2 regions of the Agarivorans aestuarii genome follow, and region 1 is predicted to be linked to the other one. Evidence: predicted binding sites of a transcription regulator. Region 1 holds the regulator's gene; the other holds the start of a gene.
What was found. Region 1 encodes FNR, which switches genes on or off when oxygen is low (the NO sensors DNR and NnrR bind a similar motif). Its sites were predicted from a motif close to TTGATCTAGATCAA; they were not measured.
Positions count from the first base shown of each region.

Region 1 (11,683 bases):
GAAAAAGCGGCTCAATTGGGGATCAAAGCATCTGTTTCACCAGCCACCAACGGTTTGGTATTGGATATGTCCTTGCCTGAATCCTTAAAAAACCAACCACTCAAAATTGAATTAGCGCATAAAACTCTCGCAAAAAATGACCGCAGTTATGTCGTTACTGCTGATGGTAACGGTCGCTACCGCTTTGGCGATGACTTAAATGACTCTGGCCGCTGGTTTATTCGTGTTAGTCCAATGGATGATTCCTGGAGATTACAGGAAGAATTACAACTCCCGCTTTACAACGCAGAAGAAATAGATGGCAAGTAATCAAGGCCTGTGTTTTCACTGTAACGAAGTTATTCCCAAAGGTGTAAATCTACATGTTTCAATTCTCGGTAGCTCTCAAGCAATGTGCTGCCAAGGTTGTGCTGCCGTTGCGCAAACAATTATTGAAAGTGGTTTAGAAGACTATTACCAACATAGGACAGCTGCGGCACCAAGTGCTCAAGGCTTAGTCCCAGACGCCTTAGTTAAAATGTTGGAATATGATGACGAAAGCGTTCAGCTAGAGTTTGTTGCACAAAACGAAAACAGCAAAGAGGTTTTACTCTCAATCGAAGGCATTGCCTGTGCTGCTTGCGCTTGGTTAATCGAAAAGCAATTATTGCATATTCCCGGTGTTCAGAAAATTCATGTGAACTCGACCACCCAACGTGCGACGCTTGTGTGGGATGACCAGCACGTTAAGTTAAGCCAGCTACTGCAAAGTGTGCAAAAACTTGGTTATAACGCCACTCCCTTTCAAACTGATAAGCAAGAAGAAATAGATCGCAAGTTATACCGTAGCCATTTGCTAAAACTTGGTGTAGCCGGACTAGCCACCATGCAAGTAATGATGTTTGCCATTGCGCTATATGGTGATCTGTTTGATGACATGGAGCTTATCTATCGAGATTACTTTCGCTGGGTGAGCTTAATCATGGCAACCCCAGTGTTGCTATTCTCGGCTCAGCCTTTTTATTTTGGTGCTTACCGAAGCCTCAAAGCGAAAACTCTCAATATGGATGTACCAGTGTCCATTGCATTATTAGGCGCTTATAGTGCGTCACTGTATGCCACGGTAAACGGCACTGGTGAAGTCTATTTTGAATCGGTTTCTATGTTCACATTTTTGTTATTGCTTGGCCGTTTGCTCGAGTTGCGTGCTAGACGCAAGGCCAGTGAAACCAGCTCTAATATGCTTAAGTTAGTGCCTAAGTTGGCTATGCGGATTGATGAGTCCGGTCAACAACAAAAGGTTGCAGCGAGCCAGCTTAAACATTCAGACATCATCGTCATTTTGCCTGGCGAGGTGGTGCCAGCCGATGGACAAGTGGTGTTTGGAGAAAGTGAATTTGATGAGTCTTCACTTACTGGCGAATCACTACCTATTACTAAAAAGCACGGTGACAAGGTATTTGCCGGTACGATTAACCATGAACAAACTGTTCATTTAGAAGTAGAAGCGGTATCGCAAAATACCTTTATCGCTAATATCATGCGTTTACAAGAGCAGGCGCAAAGCGAAAAACCTAAGATAGCAACAATAGCCGATAGCGTAGCCCGCTATTTTGTTTTTGGTTTGCTGGTGATCGCCGCGCTCACCTACACCTACTGGCATTTTCATTCACCAGAAGATGCCTTTTGGATTACCCTTGCTGTTTTAGTTGCTACTTGCCCCTGCGCCTTATCGTTAGCAACACCTGCTGCATTGACAGCGGCCACCCATAAATTGTCTAAAACAGGCTTATTGGTTAAACGTGGGCACGTATTAGAAAGCCTGGCTAAAGTCACGTCAGTGGTATCTGATAAAACAGGAACACTTACCGAGGGCAAGCTACAAATTAAACACGTTAATACCCGTGATGATGTTGATGAGACGACAACGCTTAACTTGATTGGTGCTTTAGAAGCACAAAGCTCCCATCCAATTGCCAATGCCTTTAGCGAATACCAGAGCTACACGGCAAAAAATATAGAACACCATACTGGCTTAGGTTTAAGTGGAGAGGTAAAAGGCTTACAGCTCAAACTAGGTAAAGCGTCCTTTTGTGGTCAACCAGCCGAACCAAAAGCTGGAATGCTCGAACTAGTATTAATGGTCGATGATAAGTTAGCTGCCAGAGTTTATCTTTCAGATACCATCAAAAAAGACGCTGTTAGGTTTTCTCAAGGTTTAAAAACTCGAGACATCTCGCTTTCAATGTTAACTGGAGATGACTCTGCACAAGTGGAATATGTTGCAAAACAGTTACATATCACCGACATCTCCAGCGGCGCTTTACCTCAGCAAAAACTTGAAGTGGTTAGAACTAAAACGCAAAAGTCCCCTCACCTGTTAATGCTTGGCGATGGAGTAAACGACGGCCCAGTTTTGGCTGCTGCACCGCTGTCGGTTGCTATGGGTTTAGGCACCGACATCGCAAAATCTAGTGCAGACGCGGTGTTGCTCGGCAGCAAACTTACTACCTTACTTACTGCAATGGACCTTGCTAAAAAGACAAAAAAGATTATTGCGCAAAACCTCGCGTGGGCCTTGGGGTATAATGCCCTGATATTGCCCTTGGCAGTAGCAGGTATAGTTACACCCTATATGGCCGCTATTGGCATGTCGTTATCATCCCTGGCGGTACTCACTAATTCCTTAAGGTTAAACAAGCAATGAGTATTATATTTGTCTTGATCCCCATCGCCCTCATCTTTGTATGTGTAGGAATTGGTATTTTTTTCTGGGCTGTTAAAAGCGAACAATTCGAAGACTTAGACCGCCAAGGTATCAACATACTGTTTGACGATAAAAATAAGAGCAAACATGACGATGATCGCCCAAGCTGATTTTGCTGCTGCATTTATCACTGGTTTATTAGGCGCCACGCACTGCATAGCAATGTGTGGCGGCATCGCTTGCATCTTAGGGTCTCGCGCAAACAATTCCTCCAATAAGTTTTTAGTAAGTATCGGTTTTAACCTAGGCCGCATCCTAAGCTACTCGATTGCCGGTGCTATTGTTGCCGGCTCTATTCAAGCCATTAGCCAAGTTCATCGCTCGGTTTATATGTTGGTTGGTTTGCAATGGTTTGCTGCAATAATGCTCATCTTACTGGGCATCCACCTTACTCGTTGGTGGTCCATTCTTACTCCCCTAGAACAACTTGGAAAAGGTTTATGGTCAAAGGTACAACCTAGGGCAAGTAAGATGTTAGCACTACAACATCCAGTAGCCAGCCTACCTTTAGGCATGTTATGGGGTTGGCTACCTTGTGGTTTGGTATATTCAACTCTGGTATTAAGTGCTAGCCAAGCACATTGGCTAAACGGAGCAGGCGTGATGTTTAGTTTTGGTTTAGGTACATTTAGTGTGATGTTGCTGGCTGTATTACTGGGCCAACAATTGACTAAACTAATGACAAATCGAATATTACAAGTGTTTTCAGGATTGAGTGTTTTATGTCTGGGGATCTACCAAGTTGTTACATTGTTGTAGCAATAGATCTAGAAAACTTATTACATAAAGAGTAGAATTGCCTCGAACTCCTATAGCATAGTTTGAGTATGAGCATTAACCCAAAAGCTAGTCAAAGAATCCAAACTGGTGGATGTGAAATCCACTGCCAAGATTGCAGTATCGCCCAGTTATGTATCCCTTTCTCTCTTAACGAGACAGAGCTAGATCGCTTAGATAGTATTATTGAGCGTAAAAAGCCTATACAGAAAGGTGAAGAAATATTTGCTGCTGGTGATAAGTTAAAAAGCTTATACGCCATCCGCTCTGGCACAATTAAGTCCTATACCATTACCGAGCAAGGTGATGAACAAATTACCGGTTTTCATTTAGCTGGAGATTTAGTTGGTTTCGATGCCATTAATAACCAAGAACACCCTAGTTTTGCGCAAGCGCTAGAGACATCGATGGTATGTGAAATTCCGTTTGATACCATGGATGAATTGTCTGCCACCATGCCAAAATTACGCCGTCAAATGATGCGCTTAATGAGTAACGAAATTGTTGCAGACCAAGAGATGATTTTGTTACTAAGCAAGAAAAATGCTGAAGAACGCTTAGCTGCCTTTAACGGTTTATCGCAACGATTTTCTGAACGAGGCTTCTCGCCTAGAGAGTTTCGTTTAACAATGACGCGTGGTGATATCGGCAACTATTTAGGGCTAACTGTAGAAACCATCTCCCGTTTACTTGGTCGTTTCCAAAAAGCAGATATGATTGGAGTAAAAGGCAAGTATATCTCAATAACAGACCGAGACGCTCTCCGCCAACTAGCTGGTACCAAACAAAGCTAAGTATCTAATAACACTGACCTGATTTACATCAATCTATGGTAAAAAAATCTAGGTCAGTGTTAACTATCTCTAATTTATTTCCTACAAAATGAGCTAAAGTTAAGTAGCTATTCCAGACGATTCTAGGAGCTGCTTTATGATTAAGTATCGTAATATTTTGGTGGTTATCGACCCCCTTCACGACACCCAGGCGGCTTTGTCTCGTGCAGTGTTTCTTGCACAAAAAGAAGACAAGGCAAAAATCAAAGCTCTACTCACTATTTATGACTTTTCTTACGAAATGACCTCCATGCTCTCAGGCGAAGAACGTGAAGCAATGCGCTCAGGCGTTATAGAGGAGCGTAATGTTTGGTTAAATGAAGTAATTGCTGCAACAAACACCGCTGGTATAGAAATAGAAACTAAGGTAGTTTGGAATAATCGATTATACGAAAGTGTCATTGAAGAAGTACTCGACTTTGGTCACGACCTAGTGGTGAAAGCGACACACCCCCACCCAACTTTACAGTCTATTATTTTCACACCTAACGATTGGCACATTTTGCGCAAATGCCCTACGCCAGTATTGATGGTAAAAGAGCATGATTGGCCAACGGAAGGCAAGATCGTTGCTGCGATACACGCTGGTGCCGAAGACGAAGAGCATCACAAGTTAAATGAACGAATAGCAAATGAAGCAAAAGATCTAAGCAAGTTACTCGATGCTAATTTACATGTAGTTACTGCCTATCCAGCAGCTCCGGTGAATATTGCCATAGAGTTACCAGATTTTGACCCGCTTAAGTACAACAAGAACGTCATGGAGTTCCACAAAACCGCACTCAATAAGTTTGTAGAAGAACAATTTGAACAAGCGGTTACTACACATCTAGAAGAAGGCTTACCCGATGACGTTATCCCCGAGGTGGCAAACGATATAGATGCTGAAATCGTTATATTAGGCACCTCTGGCAGAAGCGGCTTTAGTGCGGCACTTATTGGTAATACAGCTGAACATGTTATTGACCAATTAGACTGTGATTTATTGGCGCTTAAACCGCAAAACTTTGTGAGTCCTTTTCAAAAATAGATAGTGCTTAACTAACGTAAAACATTGCTTAAGCAAAGCGGGGTTATATAATAGCCCCGCTTTTTTATTGGGAACACACTATGTCAGTTACAGCAAAACAACAATACAACCACAACAAACTACAAAAGCGACTTCGTCGTCATGTTGGTCAGGCAATTGCCGACTACAATATGATTGAAGATGGTGACAAGGTAATGGTTTGTTTATCTGGTGGTAAAGACAGTTATGCAATGCTAGACATACTAATGAACTTGCGTGCTCATGCCCCGATACACTTTGATATTGTTGCCGTTAATTTAGACCAAAAACAACCGGGCTTCCCAGAGCACATATTACCCGAGTACCTTGACGGCCTAGGTATTGAATACAAAATAGTAGAAGAAGATACTTACTCGATTGTTAAAGATAAGATCCCAGAAGGTAAGACAACCTGCTCGTTATGCTCGCGTTTGCGCCGTGGAATATTGTATCGAACGGCTACTGAGCTTGGCGCTACAAAAATAGCCCTTGGCCATCACCGTGACGATATTCTAGAAACGCTATTCTTAAACATGTTCCATGGCGGCAAGCTTAAAACCATGCCACCAAAACTTGTTAGCGATGATGGTAAGCATGTGGTTATTCGCCCGATGGCCTATTGCAAAGAAAGCGATATGGAAAAATATGCTGAGCTAAAATCTTTTCCTATCATCCCCTGTAACCTTTGTGGTTCACAGGAAAACCTACAACGTCAGGCAATTAAACAAATGCTAAATGACTGGGAAAAGCGATTTCCTGGTCGAATTGAATCAATGTTTAGGTCTGTTCAAAATGTTGTGCCTTCACACTTACTAGACCATCAACAGTTCGACTTTAAATCAATAACTCGTGATAGCGGGGTTATTGATGGTGGTGACATTGGCTTTGATGCTCCAGAGTTAGAAGACCAGCCAAGCCAACAAAGCCAGGCTGGTATTGTGCAAGTTGTTGAGCTTTAACCCGCTATAATCGGTGTGCGGGTTGGCCAAATTTTTTGGTTAACCCTCATCATTTGCTGTAACTCTTCAACGTAGGCTTGACCGCGTTCAGAATAACTACTCAGTTGAGTCGCGAGCTCTATCGCATTTAATTCTCCGCTAGCACGAGCTTGATTACGTTGCTGCTGGAAGCCTTTGTAAGCTGGATGACTGTTTAAATTGTTCATATAAACGCTTACAGACTCATACACACTATTAAACCTTCTTACTTCGTGATTAGCACCATCGTTACGGTTTAACGGAACCAAACCACAGCCTTTTTTATAACACCATTGACCAAATAAATTATTACCTTCGCGAGCAAATCGCGAGGTTCCCCAAGCAGATTCATTCGCCGCCTGTGCCAATACCAATGCTGGTGGAATTAAATCAACTTTAACTAACAATTGTTGTATTTGAGTGTTCGCATCCAGTGATTGCTCTACTCGATATAGTTCACCAAGTTCGTTTAAGGTTTGTTTCTGTTTGTTTGAGAGGGCTGAGCTCTTAGCTAACTTTGCGGCTATAGCTTCCACTTCTGAGCGTTGCTGTAATATTTTGCTATTGCTTGCTTCTATTAGCGGAGTAAGAAAGTTGGTAAAAGTTTGCTTCTTCTGTTGAACATTTTCTATTTCGTGCAGTGGAGGTAAATTTTGTGATTGTGCTTGCTGCTCTGGGGATTGTTCACAAGCAATCAAAAATGCTGCTAGTAATCCCGCTAAAATAATTCTTTTCAATTATTAACTCTTAGTTCTGAAGTGAGCTCACTAAGAAACTCAGGTACTAATTCGCTGGCGGGGCCGTAATAACGTTCGCCAAATTCGCTTTGCATTTCCGATGGCTCTAAGTTTAATTCAATAGTGCGCGCATCATGGCTCGCAGCTTCGTGAACAAACCCTCCGGCTGGAAAAACATGACCGGAAGTACCGATCGCCATAAATATATCACAGTGATTAAGTTGGTGATAAATTCTATCTAAACCAATTGGCATTTCGCCGAACCAAACAACATGAGGTCTAAGTCGCGTCGGAAATTGACAACAGGTGCACAACACGTCACTACCTAAGTCTTCCTTCCACACGGTTGTCTGATTACTAATTGGGCACCGTGCTTTTAGTAATTCACCGTGCATATGCAACACATTCTTACTGCCTGCTCGTTCATGTAAATTATCGATGTTTTGTGTAATAACTAGCAATTCGATGTCTTGATGCTTCTCAAGTTCTGCTAAGGCAAAGTGAGCTGGATTAGGATGAACATTGCCGTCTTGTAACTGCTTACGTCGTAGATTATAAAACTGATCAACAAAATCTGGTGAGCGTTGATATGCCTCTGGAGTGGCAACATCTTCTACTCGATGCTTTTCCCATAAGCCGTCTGCATCTCGAAATGTTTGAATACCTGATTCAGCAGAAACACCTGCCCCGGTTAAAACAATGACATTTTTTTTCATATTCATCTTCTTTTCATCTGATTCAGGTACAAGCTACTATAAATATATAATAAGACAGCATAAGACCCCATCCTACTTAAGTTGTAACAGTGTTCATCACGCAGCCTTTTAACTAAGTATTAACATACTAGCTAGTAGGAATTTCGACATAAACTAAAATATCTAGTTTCTACTTCCATTGTGACATTCAAAATCAAACTTTTGCGGCATATCTCGCTTTTAACACTTTTAAGGTAACTAAATCAGGGAATTATCATCAGCTGTGCTAATCTTGATCTAGCGCAATAAAAACTTGATAAGCCAGAATGTCTACCGGCTTGATACTATATTCATATATATTGAATAGTTTTGCGCTAGTGGTCAGTTATTCGGCATTCTACCGCGATTACGGTGTTACAATAATGTTGACACCCAATATTTGAATGTTTATGTTGTTATTGGCTCAAATTAGCACTCAAGCAAATTATTCGAGTGATATACCCCACAATAGAAGACAAACTGTACAGGGAAGAAAACATGTTAAAAAACACGCATATTAAAGCTGCTGTTGCTGCTGTTGCACTAGCCTTTGCTGCTAACGCAAGCGCTGCTGAAGGAACGTTAGACAATGTGAAAAGTAAAGGTTTCTTACAATGTGGCGTTAGTACTGGCTTGCCAGGTTTTTCAAACCCAGATGCTGACGGCAACTGGCAAGGTCTTGATGTAGACGTATGTCGCGCAGTAGCTGCGGCCGTTTTAGGTGACGCATCTAAGGTTAAATATACTCCCCTTACCGCCAAAGAGCGCTTCACTGCACTTCAATCAGGCGAAATTGATATCCTTTCTCGTAACACTACTTGGACGCTAACACGTGATAGTTCACTAGGTTTGAACTTTGCCGGTGTTAACTACTATGACGGCCAAGGTTTCATGGTAAGTAAAGAGCTGGGTGTTTCTTCAGCTAAAGAATTAGATGGTGCAGCTGTTTGTATCCAATCTGGTACTACCACTGAACTAAACCTAGCGGATTACTTCCGTGAGCACGGTATGAAATACACTCCAGTAGTATTTGATACTTCAGACCAAACAGTTAAAGGTTTTGAAGCAGGCCGTTGTGACGTTCTAACTTCAGACCAATCTCAGCTTTATGCTCTACGCATTAAGCTAGCTAAACCAGATAGCGCGATGGTTTTACCTGAAATCATTTCTAAAGAGCCTCTAGGTCCTGTTGTTCGTCAAGGTGATGACCAATGGTTAAACATTGTTAAGTGGTCTCTATTTGCAATGATCAATGCAGAAGAATATGGCCTAACTTCAGCTAACGCAGATGACATGCTTAAGTCAACTAACCCTAACGTTCGTCGTATCTTAGGTTTAGAAGGTCCTAAAGGTAAAGGTTTAGGTCTTGATGACAAATGGGGCTACAACATTGTCAAGCAAGTTGGTAGCTACGGCGAGTCTTTTGAGAAGAACGTAGGTACAAGCTCTCCACTAGGTATTGCGCGCGGTGTAAACGCCCTGTGGAATGACGGTGGCTTCCAATACGCTCCACCAATTCGTTAATTTCTACCTTATTAGAGCAGGGCTTGCCCTGCTCTCTTCGTTTTAATCCTACATTACTAGGTTACATTATATGGCTGCTCATCCTTCTTCAAAGGATAACTCAGCAAATAGTCTTCGTAAGATCTGGTTTGATCCCAACGTAAGAGCGCTAGTTTTCCAAATTATTGTCGTTATCGGTGTTATTGGTTTCTTTTATTACATCATCAGTAACGCGCTTTTCAACTTAGAACAACGTGGCATTACCACTGGTTTTGGTTTCATGAACCAAACAGCGGGCTTCGGCATTATTCAGTCTTTAGTCGAATACGACGAGAGCCACACTTTTGGTCGAACTTTCGTTGTTGGACTATTAAATACAATTTTAATATCAGCATTAGGTATCATTTTCGCAACCATACTCGGTTTTATTATGGGTGTGGCTCGTTTATCTAATAACTGGCTAATTTCAAAAGTTGCCACGGTTTACATTGAAACCATGCGTAACATTCCTTTATTACTTCAAATATTCTTTTGGTACTTTGCAGTACTGCGGGCTTTACCAAGCCCCAGACAAAGCGCGCACATAGGCGAAGCGGTTTTCCTCAACGTACGCGGTTTATATATGCCAAGTCCGGTGATGGAAGCGGGTTCTAACATAGTGGTGTTTGCTTTTATCGCTGCCATTATCGGTTCGTTCATTATCGCTAAGTGGGCTAAGAAGCGCCAAATGGCTACTGGTCAGCCATTTCCAGTGTTTTCGGTATCAGCGGGTTTAATTGTATTACTGCCATTGTTAGTGTTTTTTGTAATGGGCATGCCTATTTCTTTGGATTACCCTGCGCTTAAAGGTTTTAACTTCCAAGGGGGGATGGTGATAATTCCGGAGCTAGCAGCATTGCTTGTTGCCTTAACCACCTACACTGCCGCCTTTATAGCCGAGATTGTACGATCTGGTATTTTGGCTGTGAGTAAGGGGCAAAGTGAAGCTGCGGAATCTCTTGGTTTAACCCGTACCCAAGCGCTAAAATTGGTGATTATTCCTCAGGCTATGCGCGTAATCATCCCGCCGCTTACCAGCCAATACTTAAACCTTACTAAAAACTCATCCTTAGCGACGGCGATTGGTTATCCTGATTTAGTGTCCGTATTTATGGGGACAACCCTTAACCAGACCGGACAAGCTATTGAGGTAATAGCCCTAACCATGGCTGTTTACTTAACCATCAGTATTACAACCTCAATCTTGATGAATATTTACAACAAAAAAATGGCTTTAGTGGAGCGTTAATATGTCAGAGCATCAATTTAAACCTGATTTAGCTCCACCTAACCTCTCCGTAGGCTTTGTCGGTTGGCTAAAGAAAAACTTGTTTTCTTCATGGATAAACAGCTTTTTTACCCTGTTTATTCTTTACCTAATCGTTCCGCCACTAGTATCAGCATTCCAATGGGTGATCTTAGAGGCAGATTGGATTGGTGATAGTCGAGATGCCTGTACCAGTGATGGCGCATGTTGGGTGTTTGTAGCAGATCGTTTCTCTCAGCTTATTTATGGCTTTTACCCTTCTGCTGAGCGCTGGAGAGTAAATATAGTCTTTGTTACCTTCCTAATTCTAATCGCAGCATTGGTCTATGAGAAAACACCACATAAACCAAAAATTGCTATTTTTAGCTTAGTTATCTATCCAGTAATCGTATTTTACTTATTGCTCGGTGATTCGTTTGGCTTACCTAAAGTAGAAACTCATCAATGGGGTGGTTTAATGCTGACATTAGTATTGGCCATTGTTGGTATTGTTGCAGCACTGCCGATTGGTATATTGCTGGCTTTAGGTCGTCGTTCACATATGCCAATAGTACGAAGCTTTTGTACTATTTACATTGAATTCTGGCGAGCTGTACCTCTTATTACCGTTCTATTTATGGCGTCGGTTATGTTGCCGCTGTTTGTAGGAGAGGAAGTAGATTTCAATAAACTAGCTCGAGCGATGATTGGTATTATTATGTTCCAATCAGCCTACATGGCCGAAGTTATTCGTGGTGGTCTACAAGCTATCCCAAAAGGTCAGTATGAAGCCGGTGAAGCTTTAAACTTAAGCTATTGGCAGTCTATGGGTTTAATCATATTGCCGCAGGCTTTAAAGATTACCATTCCTTCAATTGTTAATACTTTTATAGCGCTTTTCAAAGATACTAGCCTGGTATTGGTAATTGGATTATTTGATTTATTAGCCATTGGCCAATCTGCGTTGGCAGATCCCGCATGGCTTGGTTTCTCTACAGAAATGTACGTATTTATCGCTTTTGTATTTTGGGTGTTCTGTTTCG
Region 1 covers NZ_AP023033.1:2,322,467-2,334,149, forward strand. The annotation lists gene K5609_RS10835 (FixH family protein) at 1-309, shown strand, start outside; gene K5609_RS10840 (heavy metal translocating P-type ATPase) at 299-2,686, shown strand; gene ccoS (cbb3-type cytochrome oxidase assembly protein CcoS) at 2,683-2,856, shown strand; gene K5609_RS10850 (sulfite exporter TauE/SafE family protein) at 2,834-3,505, shown strand; gene fnr (fumarate/nitrate reduction transcriptional regulator Fnr) at 3,574-4,317, shown strand; gene uspE (universal stress protein UspE) at 4,454-5,386, shown strand; gene ttcA (tRNA 2-thiocytidine(32) synthetase TtcA) at 5,467-6,363, shown strand; gene K5609_RS10870 (glucosaminidase domain-containing protein) at 6,360-7,118, opposite strand; gene cobB (Sir2 family NAD+-dependent deacetylase) at 7,115-7,834, opposite strand; gene K5609_RS10880 (amino acid ABC transporter substrate-binding protein) at 8,351-9,376, shown strand; gene K5609_RS10885 (amino acid ABC transporter permease) at 9,447-10,643, shown strand; gene K5609_RS10890 (amino acid ABC transporter permease) at 10,645-11,683, shown strand, end outside.

Region 2 (11,683 bases), 360 kb from region 1:
GTGGGGGATATTTTGAGTTTAATCTTCTGGTTTTGCTTGTTCTGCAAGTTTTTTTTGGCAGTCCTGGCTCACTATTTCTAGTGCTTTAAGTGCGAGTTCTGGCTCAATGTGGTTTTCTTCAAGTAATTGAATTAAATCTACAGCCAACTGAATGTGTTTTGGAGCGGAGTTAAGAGACATAGAGATCCGGGAGAGCTAAAGCTATAAGAAAATGACCTGAGTTGACACAACTCAGGCCAATATTCGTTAGGTTATTACTGTTGTTGGATTACCCAAATTTGAAACTGCTTACGGGTAGCTGCATCGGCACGCTGATACCAAAATTGCAGCATTTGTAATTCGGTATTATCACCTGCTGGAACTGCTACATCGTTACTCGCTGCAGCTGGGTTATCGTTAGAGGCTGCTACTGCTGTAGCTGCAACAGCTGTTGTTGCTACTGCGGCAGTGGCATTGCTGTTGCTATTTGTAGAGCTTGCCGCAGGAGTGTCTGCTTTAGCTACCACGGCAGTGGTTGTGGCGGCAGCTGCTACTGGAGCCGCTGTACCTTGTTTAGCTTCAATGGCTGCAATCTCTTCTAAATAATCACGAGAAAACTGCATACCTGGTTTTAAAGGCAGAAGATAATAACTTGAGTCTACAGAACCACCGTTTTCATCTTTTAAACTAAAGCTTGGCTTATCAGCAAATTTTTTGGCTTTGCTAATACTGCGGGGTTGTTGAGCTTTTAAAACGATGTCTTGGCCATCTTTAACGTTTAAGTTGATAACAATGGGTGTTGACTTAATAATTTCTGAATTGCTGTTAGAGCCTACGTTGTCTGCGTAGCGAACCACAACTTGATGAGGACCAGCATTTAAGTCGGCGCTAGTTTTGCTAAGGCTAAGTACACCAGTAGACTGTTTATCTACATACATAATCTCAAAGTGACTAGGTGTAGAAAAGCTCGCGGCAAAGGCGTTGAAGCTTGCAATACAAGCAAATGTTAAGCTTACAGTCTTCCCAAAGAATCGCATGAATTACTCCTTAAAGCGTGATTCTAACTGATTTATTTTCTGTTCCAGTTTCCAAGTGGTTTTTTGACACTCACCTAAACGACTTTTTAAGCTGAGAATCTCCGCGCTTAGTCTAGCAGTATCTGTCTTGATATTACTACGATTAAGTACTTGGTTTTTTTCCGCAATTTTTTGTTCTAATTGCGCTTCAAATTGCTTTTGTTGATTGAGCTTTTCGCGCAGTTGATTTTGATCGCCAGAGTTGATTACTTTATTCAAACGATTTTGCCAACTCTGGATCCGCTGCTGCTGGGGAATGGAGCGTTGTTTTTGTTTGCGAGTAACTTGATTGATTTTGCCTTGTAGCATGGCAAACTTACCCACAAATCGGTCGCAGTATAGTTTGAGCAAGTCTATGTCTTTGGTTTTTTCACCTAAGCGACTAATTTGAAGGAGATCTTGTTCAAGCTCGCTAACATAGTCACTAAACAGATCACTACGACAGCTAAATCGCTCATCAAGTACTGCGGTTTTTGCGTAGGCGCTGCGCTCACCTTGCAGATCTCGATGTTCGGCTTGCTCTTTTAGTTGGCGAAGTTTTTGCGCCAACTTTTCAAGTTCTAACTCAACCATGCTTGCCAAGCCAGTTTACCGGCAATAACCATTACCACAGTAATAAACACCGGACGAATAAACTTAGCACCAAAGTGAATCGCCGAATGCGCGCCAACTACCGCACCTAGCATAATACTTACACCCATGGTTAAGCCAATTGCCCAATTTACGTGGCCCAGGTATACAAAGGTTATAAAGGAAACAAAGTTACTGGTGAAGTTCATCGCTTTTGCTAAGCCAGAGGACAACAAAATGTTCATCTTATATAAGGCCATGGATGAAACCGTCCAGAATGCGCCGGTACCTGGCCCGGCAACACCATCGTAGAAGCCTAAGCTTAAACCTTGGCCAAGCATCTGCTTTTTAAGTTTCTTGTCTGCTTGGGGAAGCGCAGCATGGCCGTCGGCCTGTTTACGATTAAGGATGGTATAAACCGCGGTTGCCATAATCACCAGAGGTAATAGCTTTTCTAACCACTCGGTGCTAATAAAATCTACGATGAAGGTGCCAGCAAAAGCACCAATTGCGGTAGCAACAAAACTCCAAAGCCAAAACACCGGGTTAAACAGTTGCTTGCGATAAAAGGTCCATGCTGCGGTACTTGAGCCAAAGCTTGCCGCAAGTTTGTTGGTACCTAACGCTATATGTGGAGGTAGGCCAATACTTAATAAGGCGGGAATGGTTAATAGACCACCACCGCCAGCAATCGCATCAATAAAACCTGCGGTTAGGCCAATGCCTACAATAAGGATTAATACAGAAGGGTCGAGTCCCAGTTCTAACATTAATGGTCACTTCTTTTATAAGGTGGTAATGCAGCTAATAGTTGCTTGCCGTATCGACGAGTTGTGAGTCGACTATCGAGCAGCACGATTCTACCTGAATCACTTTCTTTTCTCATTAACCTTCCGCAGCTCTGTACCAGTTTTCGACTGGCACTGGGCAAGGTGAGTAACATGAACGGATTTTGGTTGCGGCTTTCTAATAGTTCAGCATGGCTGGCCATTACCGGCTCGGTAGGCACGGCAAAGGGCAGGCGAGCTACAATAAGGTCAGTTAATAAGTCACCGGGTAGGTCAATGCCTTCACTAAATCCAATAGTGGCTAGAATAGTACTGGTTTGGTTTTGTTGGCGGCTTTGTCTATGTTTGGCTAAGATTTGCTGATTAGTGAGTTGGCCTTGGATCCAGAGGTTGTTAATTTTTTTGCCTTCTAGCTGTTCAGCGACTTTGTCCACCAAACGATAGGAATTACATAGCACCAAAACCCCGCCTTGATTGTGCTGAGCTTCGATGATCTTTTGAGCAACATTATTGGCAAACTCAGGATGATCAGGCTCAGCGATATTATTCGGAACCTCTAAAATAACCTGTTGGTAGTTAAAAGGAGAGGGCAGTTTGACTAATTGTTCCTTGGCCAGTTTAGCCAAACCAACTTGATTTAAATAGTATGAGAAGTTACCTAGAGCACTAAGTGTTGCTGATACGGCTATGACCGAAAAAGCGTCTTGCCACAGCAGCTGTTGCAGTAAACCACCAATTTCTATTGGTGAACTACAAAGCTGTATTTCTTTATCTTTACGAGTAAACCAAAAGGCATAGTTTTTTTGGTTGTTTTCGTTCGCATAACTAAACAACACCTCCAACCAAGACTCAGCTAAACTTTGCATGATGCTTAATCTACTCAGTAAAGCTTCTGCCTGGGCAGACTTCATTTGATTGTTGGCAACGTTCTCTTGGATAACCCCAGAGTAATGTTGCAAACTATTACTGAGCTTATTGGCTTCTTTATGGTAGTTACTGGCTAGGTTAATAATTGCTGAGGGAGTTTTTCCTAGTGCGAAGCGCCAATGCTGACTGTTATCAAATGATTCTTTATTCGCATTGGCAACATCCTTAAGTTTGTTAAAGCAGCGGTTTAGTTCTGCGCAAGCTTCCTTTAGTTTTAGGCTGCTTCCTGCAATGGCATTTGGGTTTAGTATGTTCGCTAATTCTTTGTCGAACAGCTTTAGGTTCTCTAGCTCCTTCAATGCGTGATTTAGCATTAGTTGCTTAGCACTAGCTTCTCTTGCTATCTCTGGAAACTGATGAGCTTCGTCCAATATATAGATGCAATCCTCAGATGCCGGCAGAATATGACCACTGCCGGCATGAAGATCGGCGAGCAACAAACTGTGGTTTGCCACAATAACATCAGCTTTCTTTAAACCTTTGCGTGCTTTATGAAAAGGACAAGTTCTATGCCTAGCCGATTGAACCGAGCAACTTAGTGTATCAACCACCACATGTTGCCAAATTTGCCAAGGTACTTGCCCCGGCCAGCTATCTCTGTCGCCATCCCATTTACCTTGCTGCAAAGCAATCGCCATTCTTTTGGTGAGATCTAATTGTTTAGGGGGGAGGCCTAAATCGGTGCTTGTAGCCGCAACCAGTTTATGTGCACAACAATAACGCTGCCTGCCTTTCGCTAAGGCAAATTCAAACTCGCCATGTGCCGCTCTATGCACAGTGGGTAAATCGCTTTCTACTAGTTGTTGCTGCAGAGCAACGGTTGCGGTGGAAACCACCACTTTTTTATTTAGCGCTTTCGCTAAAGGTATAGAGGCCAATAAATAAGCTAATGATTTGCCGGTTCCGGTGCCTGCTTCTGCTAAAAGTACCCGCTGTTTACGATTAATGTCCCCAGCAATTGTTTTGGCTATTTGTGCAATAAGAGAACTTTGTGCAGCCCTCTTAACAAATTTTGGGTTTTGCTCCTGAAGAGTATTATACCAATGGCGAATTCGTTGTTTGTTCTTTTCTGTTAACATGAATTCCTCAATGTTGTTAACAACTTATAAATAAGCGCTTGTGCTTCTCATATATATTATAGGTAAGTGAGGCAACATAAAACACTGCAAAAAAATCAAATTCTTAGCTTAAATACTGTTGGAGCTAGATCACGTTTTTATCTCTAATACATTCTTTTATTGTGCCTGATTGTAGATTGACCACTCCAAAAGCACGTAGATACAAGGTTTTACGTGATTTTATAAAAGTTCAATTTTTTATTGCAAAAATTTTTCAGCTTGATAATGTATTGACCAGACAGTGAGAAATCACTGTCGCACAGGGAATTTAAGGAACAAGTGTTTAATTGCTAAGAAGGCACAGGAAAAATGAAAAAGACAATTCTAGCGGTAGCAATACCAGCATTATTCGCAGCATCTGCACAAGCTGCAACTGTATATGACGCTGACGGCGTATCTGCTGACCTATATGGTCGTATGCAATTCGATATCGCTAACGATGGTAACGACACTGATGGTGTTGGTTCTGCTCGTTTCGGTTTTAAAGCTAAATCTGAAATTGCTCCAGGCGTATCTGGTCTAGCTCGTGGTGAGTGGCAAATCCGTGCTGAAAACAGCACTTCAGACGCTAAGCAGCTTTCTGCTCGTCACGTTTACGCTGGTTTCGAATTTGATGACGCTGGTACTGTAGTATTTGGTCAAACTGATACTGCTTTCTACCAAGCTGTTGCCGCTACCGATATCTTCAACACTTACGGTTACGAAGCATTCAACCTAATTGAAGACGGTCGTCAAGAAGGTCAAATCGTATACAACGGTGAGTTTGGCGGGTTCTACGTAGGTGCTTCTTACCAGTTCCGCGATGAGAACTTCAAAATTGACCTAGGTAACCCTAACTCAGGTGTACCTTCTGTACCTACTAACGAGAAACTTGATTCTGGTTACGCTGGTACTTTAGGTTATAACTTTGACTTCGGTCTTGGTCTATACGGTGGTTACCACGTAGAAAAATTCGCTGCTGGCGAAGATAAGAAAAACATGGCTCTATCTGCTACTTACTCTTGGGAAGACCTATACTTAGGCGCTGCTTATGTAGGTACTGAGATGGGTGACGCAGAGCTTAAAGGTTACGACCTAGTAGCTTCTTACGACATCAACGCTGTTTCTCTTTACACCGGTTACGCTGCTCAAAAAGCTGAAGGTTCAATTAGCGACCAAGGCGATACTGCTAAAGCATTCAAACTTGGTGCAGCATACAAGTTCAACAGCAACATGAAAGCATGGGCTGAGTACTTGAACAATGGCCTTGAAGGCGCTGACAACGAGTGGACTATCGCAGTACAATACAACTTCTAAGTTTATTGTTGCGATGAACGCTAATTAAGCGTTGTATCCAAACAAAAAGCTCACTTCGGTGAGCTTTTTTAGTTTTACCCCACACCAAATAACTTCTAGTCTTGCCTGCAGCCCCTCTCTAAAAACCTTTTTAAATCTTCAAGTTACTTAATATTTTGTTAAAAAATAGACATTATTTAGATGATTATTTCGCCAGGATGCCTATTGTGGTTTTAAAAAACTAGAAAAGTTCATAAAAACTTCAAAAAAATGTTGATTTCATTCTCATTATCAGCAAATATGTCCGCCGTGAGAAGGACTTCACTGCTCAGGGAAACCATTCCAAGGATGTAAGAATGGGTCATGGAAGAGATAAATTATCAATCTCAAAATAGGCAGTGGAACATTGAAAAAGACTATTCTAGCAATCGCAATCCCAGCATTATTTGCAACTGGTGCAACTAACGCTCAAGAAATTTACAACGACGGTGAAAACGCATTTTCAATCGGTGGTCGCCTTAACCTTATGGTTGAGTCTGCTAACAACGATGGTGAGCGCGATCTTCGTTCAGAAAACAACTCTTCACGCATTAATCTAAACTTCTCTCGTAAAATGAGCGATAACGTTACAGCTCGCGCTACTATGGAATACGGTTTAGACAACCCAAGTGGTAACAGCGACTCTCCTTTCTTCAACCGTTTAGGTTTCATTGCTGTTGACCACGCAGACTACGGTTCTGTTTCTTACGGTAAGCAATGGTCTACTTACTACACTGTTACTGGCGTAACCGATGTATTTTGGGTTTACGGCGGTACCGCAATGGGTATTTACGACAACGGTGACAAAGTAGGTACTGCTCGAGCTAACGATGCACTACAATACAACGGTAGCTTTGGCGGTGTTAATTTAAGCGGTCAATACCAGTTCGCTGACGAAACTGAAGATCGCAAAGACAGCTACTCTGGTGCTATTTCTTACGACTTTGATTTTGGCCTAAACATTGGTGCAACTTACCACCAAATGAACCGTACCGAATCTGCTAAAGCAACTTTAGATACTGGTGACAACAAATTAACCGCTTTAGCTGCTAGTTACAACCAAGGTCCTATCTACGCTGCTGTTTCTTACGGTGAATTCAAAAATCACGTTTCTTTCGCTAAAGACACTGTTTCAGACAAAGCTATCGGCCACGAAGGTGTATTCGCTTACACGCTAGACATGGGTCTACAGCTTTACACTGGTTGGAACGTTCAAGAAGACAAAAACTCTTCTGCTGACCTAAAAACTGCTTTAGTTGGTGCAATGTACGATTGGAACAACGTTCTTTTGTACACCGAGTACCAAGACGAGACTACTAAGTCTGTATCTGGTGCTAAAGAAGACGACAACCGCTTAGCTGTGGGTGTACGTTACAACTTCTAATTCTTCTAAGAAGATGGAAGTAAAAAGGCCACCTAAGGGTGGCCTTTTTGTATTTACTGGTTAAAGTGCGAAACTTTCGCGCCGCTTAAACATACGGTGTTTGTCACTACAGCGTTGACAGCGTTGAGTGCTTGGGTCGTTCTCTAAACGGCTAATTTCAATCTCTTCTTCACAGTCGCTACACAAACCATATAAACCTAAGTCTATTTGGCAAAGTGCTGCGTCAACCCTTTGTAATTGTTTTAACTGAGTCGTTAGCTCTGAGAGCTGCAATTTCAGGGCCTGGTCAATAAGTTCTTCGTTAGTTAAAGACTGCAATTTGTCAGCTGTTAGTTTTAAACTGGTTTTTTCTGAGGCAGTTAAAATTGAGATTATTTCAGACTTTAACTGCTCTAATTGTTGCGTGAGTCGCAACTGATAATCTCTAAATTCCACGTTTAAGCCCAATTATTAAATGAGCTAGCAGTATAAACACCGGGTCTAACCCCGAGATATGATGTGAATCAAAACGAAACACTAAAAAGCTATATAACTACTTTTATTAGGGTTTTGTTGATCTAATACAGAATATGAGCAAATAGTGCGAAGAAACGTAAAGCCAAGCTTAAGGAAAGGTCAATCTTTGCATTGCTGTAAGCGGATTTGCTTAACAATAGAATTGGTATCTTTTAATACTCTGATGTTGCGAAATAGATCGTCGGCTTCGGTGTAGTAGCCAGAAAGATATCTTAACCACTGTTTCACCCGGCTTTGGTAGTACTTGGCTTTTTCACTGGTGATTTCGTGTTGAGAATAGCGGATGAGTAGCTCAATCACTGCTGACCAAGGCAATGGTTCTTCGTCACCTCGTACTACTTTAGCAAGGTTCGGAATAGTAAGTGCGCCGCGGCCAATCATTACATCTTCACAATCGCTGGCTTCTTTGCACTGTAAGTAGTTTTCTCGGTTCCAAACTTCTCCATTAGCAATAATAGGAATAGAGAACTGCTGTTTAACTTGCTTTATATAGTGCCAATGCGCTGGCGCTTTGTAACCGTCGAGCTTGGTCCTAGCATGAATGGTTAGCTCATTGGCGCCTGCTTCTTGCACAGCTTGTACAATATCAAAACAGTCATCTTTGTTTTCCCAACCTAAGCGAATTTTGGCAGATACAATATGCTGCTTGGGTACGGCTTTTCTTACTTCACTTACAACATCATAAATCGACTGAGGGGCTTTTAACATAGAGGCACCACCGCAGCTTCCAGTAACAGTATTGCTGGGGCAGCCAAAGTTTAGATCTAAACCATGAGAGCCAAGTTCGATAGCTCTTACCGCATTTTCTGCCATGGGACTAGGATGCTGGCCTAACAGCTGTACTCTAACCGGGGTGTGGCCTGCTATTAAACCTTGCTCCTGTAGTTCCGGGCAGTACTTGTAGAATACTTTGTCGGGCAGGGCTACGTCAGTAACACGAATGAACTCTGTTACGCACCAGTCGTAGCCACCACAACTAGACAAAAGCTGGCGCATGGAAGCATCTGCGACACCTTCCATTGGGGCTAAAACTACGCGCATAGTAAACCTTGGTTTGAAAAAGCGGCCATTCTAACGGTTTGCGGCGTCTCCCGCTAGCAAATTAGCAAGGTAAACTATCTTCCTAGATATGTTAGTTGCTCAGTTTATTTCCATGTTTTTGCTGGGTGTTTGTAGAGATGATGCTCACGTATAATTGATTTAGATCAATGTTGATTGAATTTAGTTTAAAGGTGAAGTTTAGATGGACCAGCAGTTTAAAGAAGATTATAACGTATTCTATTTCCTAGGTTTTGTAGTAGCTTTGCTGTTGCCAACCTTACCTTTGAGCTTGTCTCTACTAAAAATGTTTGCTTAGTTTTTAGCTATTATCTAGCTTAGCACTGCGTTGCTTTATTGCCATAAACTGAGATAATTAAAGATTGTAAATACGCCCATCCTGTTTGGGCGTTTTTTTTGGAAAATGGAAGCCGGTATGAGCAGCGCTAATCTTGAGTATATAAAGAACGCAATTAAAACTATCCCTAATTACCCAAAAGAGGGGATATTGTTTAGGGATGTTACCAGTTTAATTGAAGATCCTAAGGCTTTTGCCTTGGTTATTCATGAGTGGCAACAGCGTTTTGAAAATCTCGGCATCACTAAAATTGTTGGCACAGAAGCGAGAGGGTTCATTTTTGGAGCGCCGTTAGCGCTGGCTTTAGGGGTTGGCTTTATTCCAGTTCGTAAACCTGGCAAGTTGCCTCGTGAAGTCATTGGCGAAAGCTACGAACTTGAATATGGAATGGATACCTTAGAGATCCATACCGACGCTATTCAACCTGGTGACAAAGTACTGTTGGTTGATGATTTAATTGCAACTGGCGGAACTGCTGAAGCGTCGGTTAAGTTGATTCGCCAACTCGGTGGAGAAATCAACTATGCGGCCTTTGTTATTAATTTGGTAGACTTACCTGGCGCACAGAAATTAACGACACTCGGAGTAGAATCAACTTATCTAGTTGAGTTCGAAGGCGAATAGGACAACAGCATTTAATGAATTATCAAGCCCTAGCGAGAAAATGGCGGCCAAAAACATTCCAGCAAGTGGTTGCCCAGCAACATGTATTAGCAGGCTTGATAAACTCTTTGGATCAGCAGCGCCTGCACCACGCCTACTTGTTTAGTGGCACTCGTGGTGTCGGTAAAACTACCATTGCGCGCTTGTTTGCTAAAAGCCTCAATTGTGAGCTTGGAGTCTCTTCTAATCCTTGTGGTAAGTGCAGTAATTGTGTGGAGGTTGACCAAGGTAACTTTGTTGACTTGTTGGAAATTGATGCCGCCTCACGCACCAAAGTAGAAGATACTCGTGATCTGCTAGACAACGTACAATATAGCCCAGCCAAAGGGCGCTATAAGGTGTACTTGATTGACGAAGTACATATGTTGTCTCGCCATAGCTTTAATGCGCTGTTAAAAACCTTAGAAGAGCCACCAGAGCACGTTAAGTTTTTGCTGGCAACCACCGATCCGCAAAAGTTGCCAGTAACGGTATTATCTCGCTGCTTGCAATTTCAGTTAAAAGCGCTAAGCGAAGAGCAAATTTCTCAGCAACTTGCGCATATTTTGGATGCTGAACAGCGCCAATATCAGCCAGCAGCACTTACCGCGTTAGCGCATGCCGCCGATGGCAGTATGCGAGATGCCTTGAGCTTAACTGATCAAGCGTTAGCCTTGTCTAACAAAGAGCTAGCCTACCAGCAAGTACTTAATATGTTGGGAGTGTTAGATCCTCATCAGTTACGTCAGCTTCTTTGTCATGTCGTTGCCGGACAAACAGAATCGGTATTCAGCAAAATCTCAGAGTTAGCGAGTATGTCGCCTGATTACGAGCACTTGCATCAACAATTAGCTGAGATTATTCATAAAGTAGCGATGGCGCAGGTGCTACCAGCAAGTCAGCATGATGAAACAATTCAAATGCTTGCAGAGCAGGTAGATGCTCAGTTAGTCCAACTTCTGTATCAAATAGCTATCACTGGTAAGCGAGATTTTGCTTACGCGCCGAGTCCGCGTAGCGGCTTTGAAATGACCGTGTTGCGAATGTTGGCTTTCCAGCCTGCTGAGCAGGCCGAGGTCTCGACGCCAACGACTACTAGCGAAAGTGGCCCAAACACTTCAGATTTAGCTGATAAGAGTTTAGTTAAAGAACAGCAAGAGATTATTGAGCAAGCCACCCAGCAAGGCTATGAAATGCCTACAACTCCTGCGGTTTCACATGCTAGGAATAAGGCACCTACTCCCGTTGATAAAGACGAGCGGGTAGTGCAGCGAGAGCAGAGCATTGCTAAGCTAAAAAATCAGTTGCGTGGTGATAATTCTGAGCAACAGCAACAGCAACAGCAACAGCAACAGCAAGTTGAACAAGTTGCATCACCACAGGATGCTGTCAGCCCTGTAGAGCCAGCAGCAGAAGCGGGTATAGGGAATAGGCCACCAGTGGCAAGCCATCCGGCGCCTTCCCAAACACCACCTTCATCAACTCAAGCTGCTCCTCAGGCCAACACCAAGCAAGCCGCTGTTAGTGCAGATCAAGCAACGGTTGATGATAGTTATTATGCTCAGTTTGCTGAGATGAATGCTGACGCAGAATATGAAGAGCCTAATTACGCTGCCGAATATCAAGTTCAGGACTTACCGGCTGCATTGCCTAAGTCTGCTCCATTAGATGTACCTCAAGCACCGGCTAAAGAAGAAACAGCATCTTTATTGCAGTTAAGAAGCCAGCTACGTGGGCGAGGAAAGTCCGAAAAAAAGTCTAAAGAGGCGGGCGCCTCCAGCACTAAAACGCCAAATCTAGCTCAACAAGCGCCGAGAGAGCCGATCAATAGTGAGGCTGAAAACAACCAAGCAGACAATAATCAGCAAGCCACTCAAGTGGTGGTTGTTGAAGAGTCAGTCAAGTTTAGCGCTAGCACCAGTGATAATGACGAACGTTGGTCTGAGATGGTTAAGTTTATGGAACTTGGACCT
Region 2 covers NZ_AP023033.1:1,961,180-1,972,862, forward strand. The annotation lists gene rsmS (pleiotropic regulatory protein RsmS) at 19-180, opposite strand; gene K5609_RS09135 (YccT family protein) at 255-1,016, opposite strand; gene priC (primosomal replication protein PriC) at 1,020-1,628, opposite strand; gene K5609_RS09145 (TSUP family transporter) at 1,616-2,395, opposite strand; gene dinG (ATP-dependent DNA helicase DinG) at 2,395-4,419, opposite strand; gene K5609_RS09155 (porin) at 4,768-5,754, shown strand; gene K5609_RS09160 (porin) at 6,140-7,156, shown strand; gene K5609_RS09165 (TraR/DksA family transcriptional regulator) at 7,217-7,591, opposite strand; gene K5609_RS09170 (tRNA-dihydrouridine synthase) at 7,772-8,713, opposite strand; gene apt (adenine phosphoribosyltransferase) at 9,147-9,692, shown strand; gene dnaX (DNA polymerase III subunit gamma/tau) at 9,707-11,683, shown strand, end outside.
Region 2: the regulator FNR is predicted to act here: its motif matches at 7,650-7,663, upstream of K5609_RS09165 (TraR/DksA family transcriptional regulator).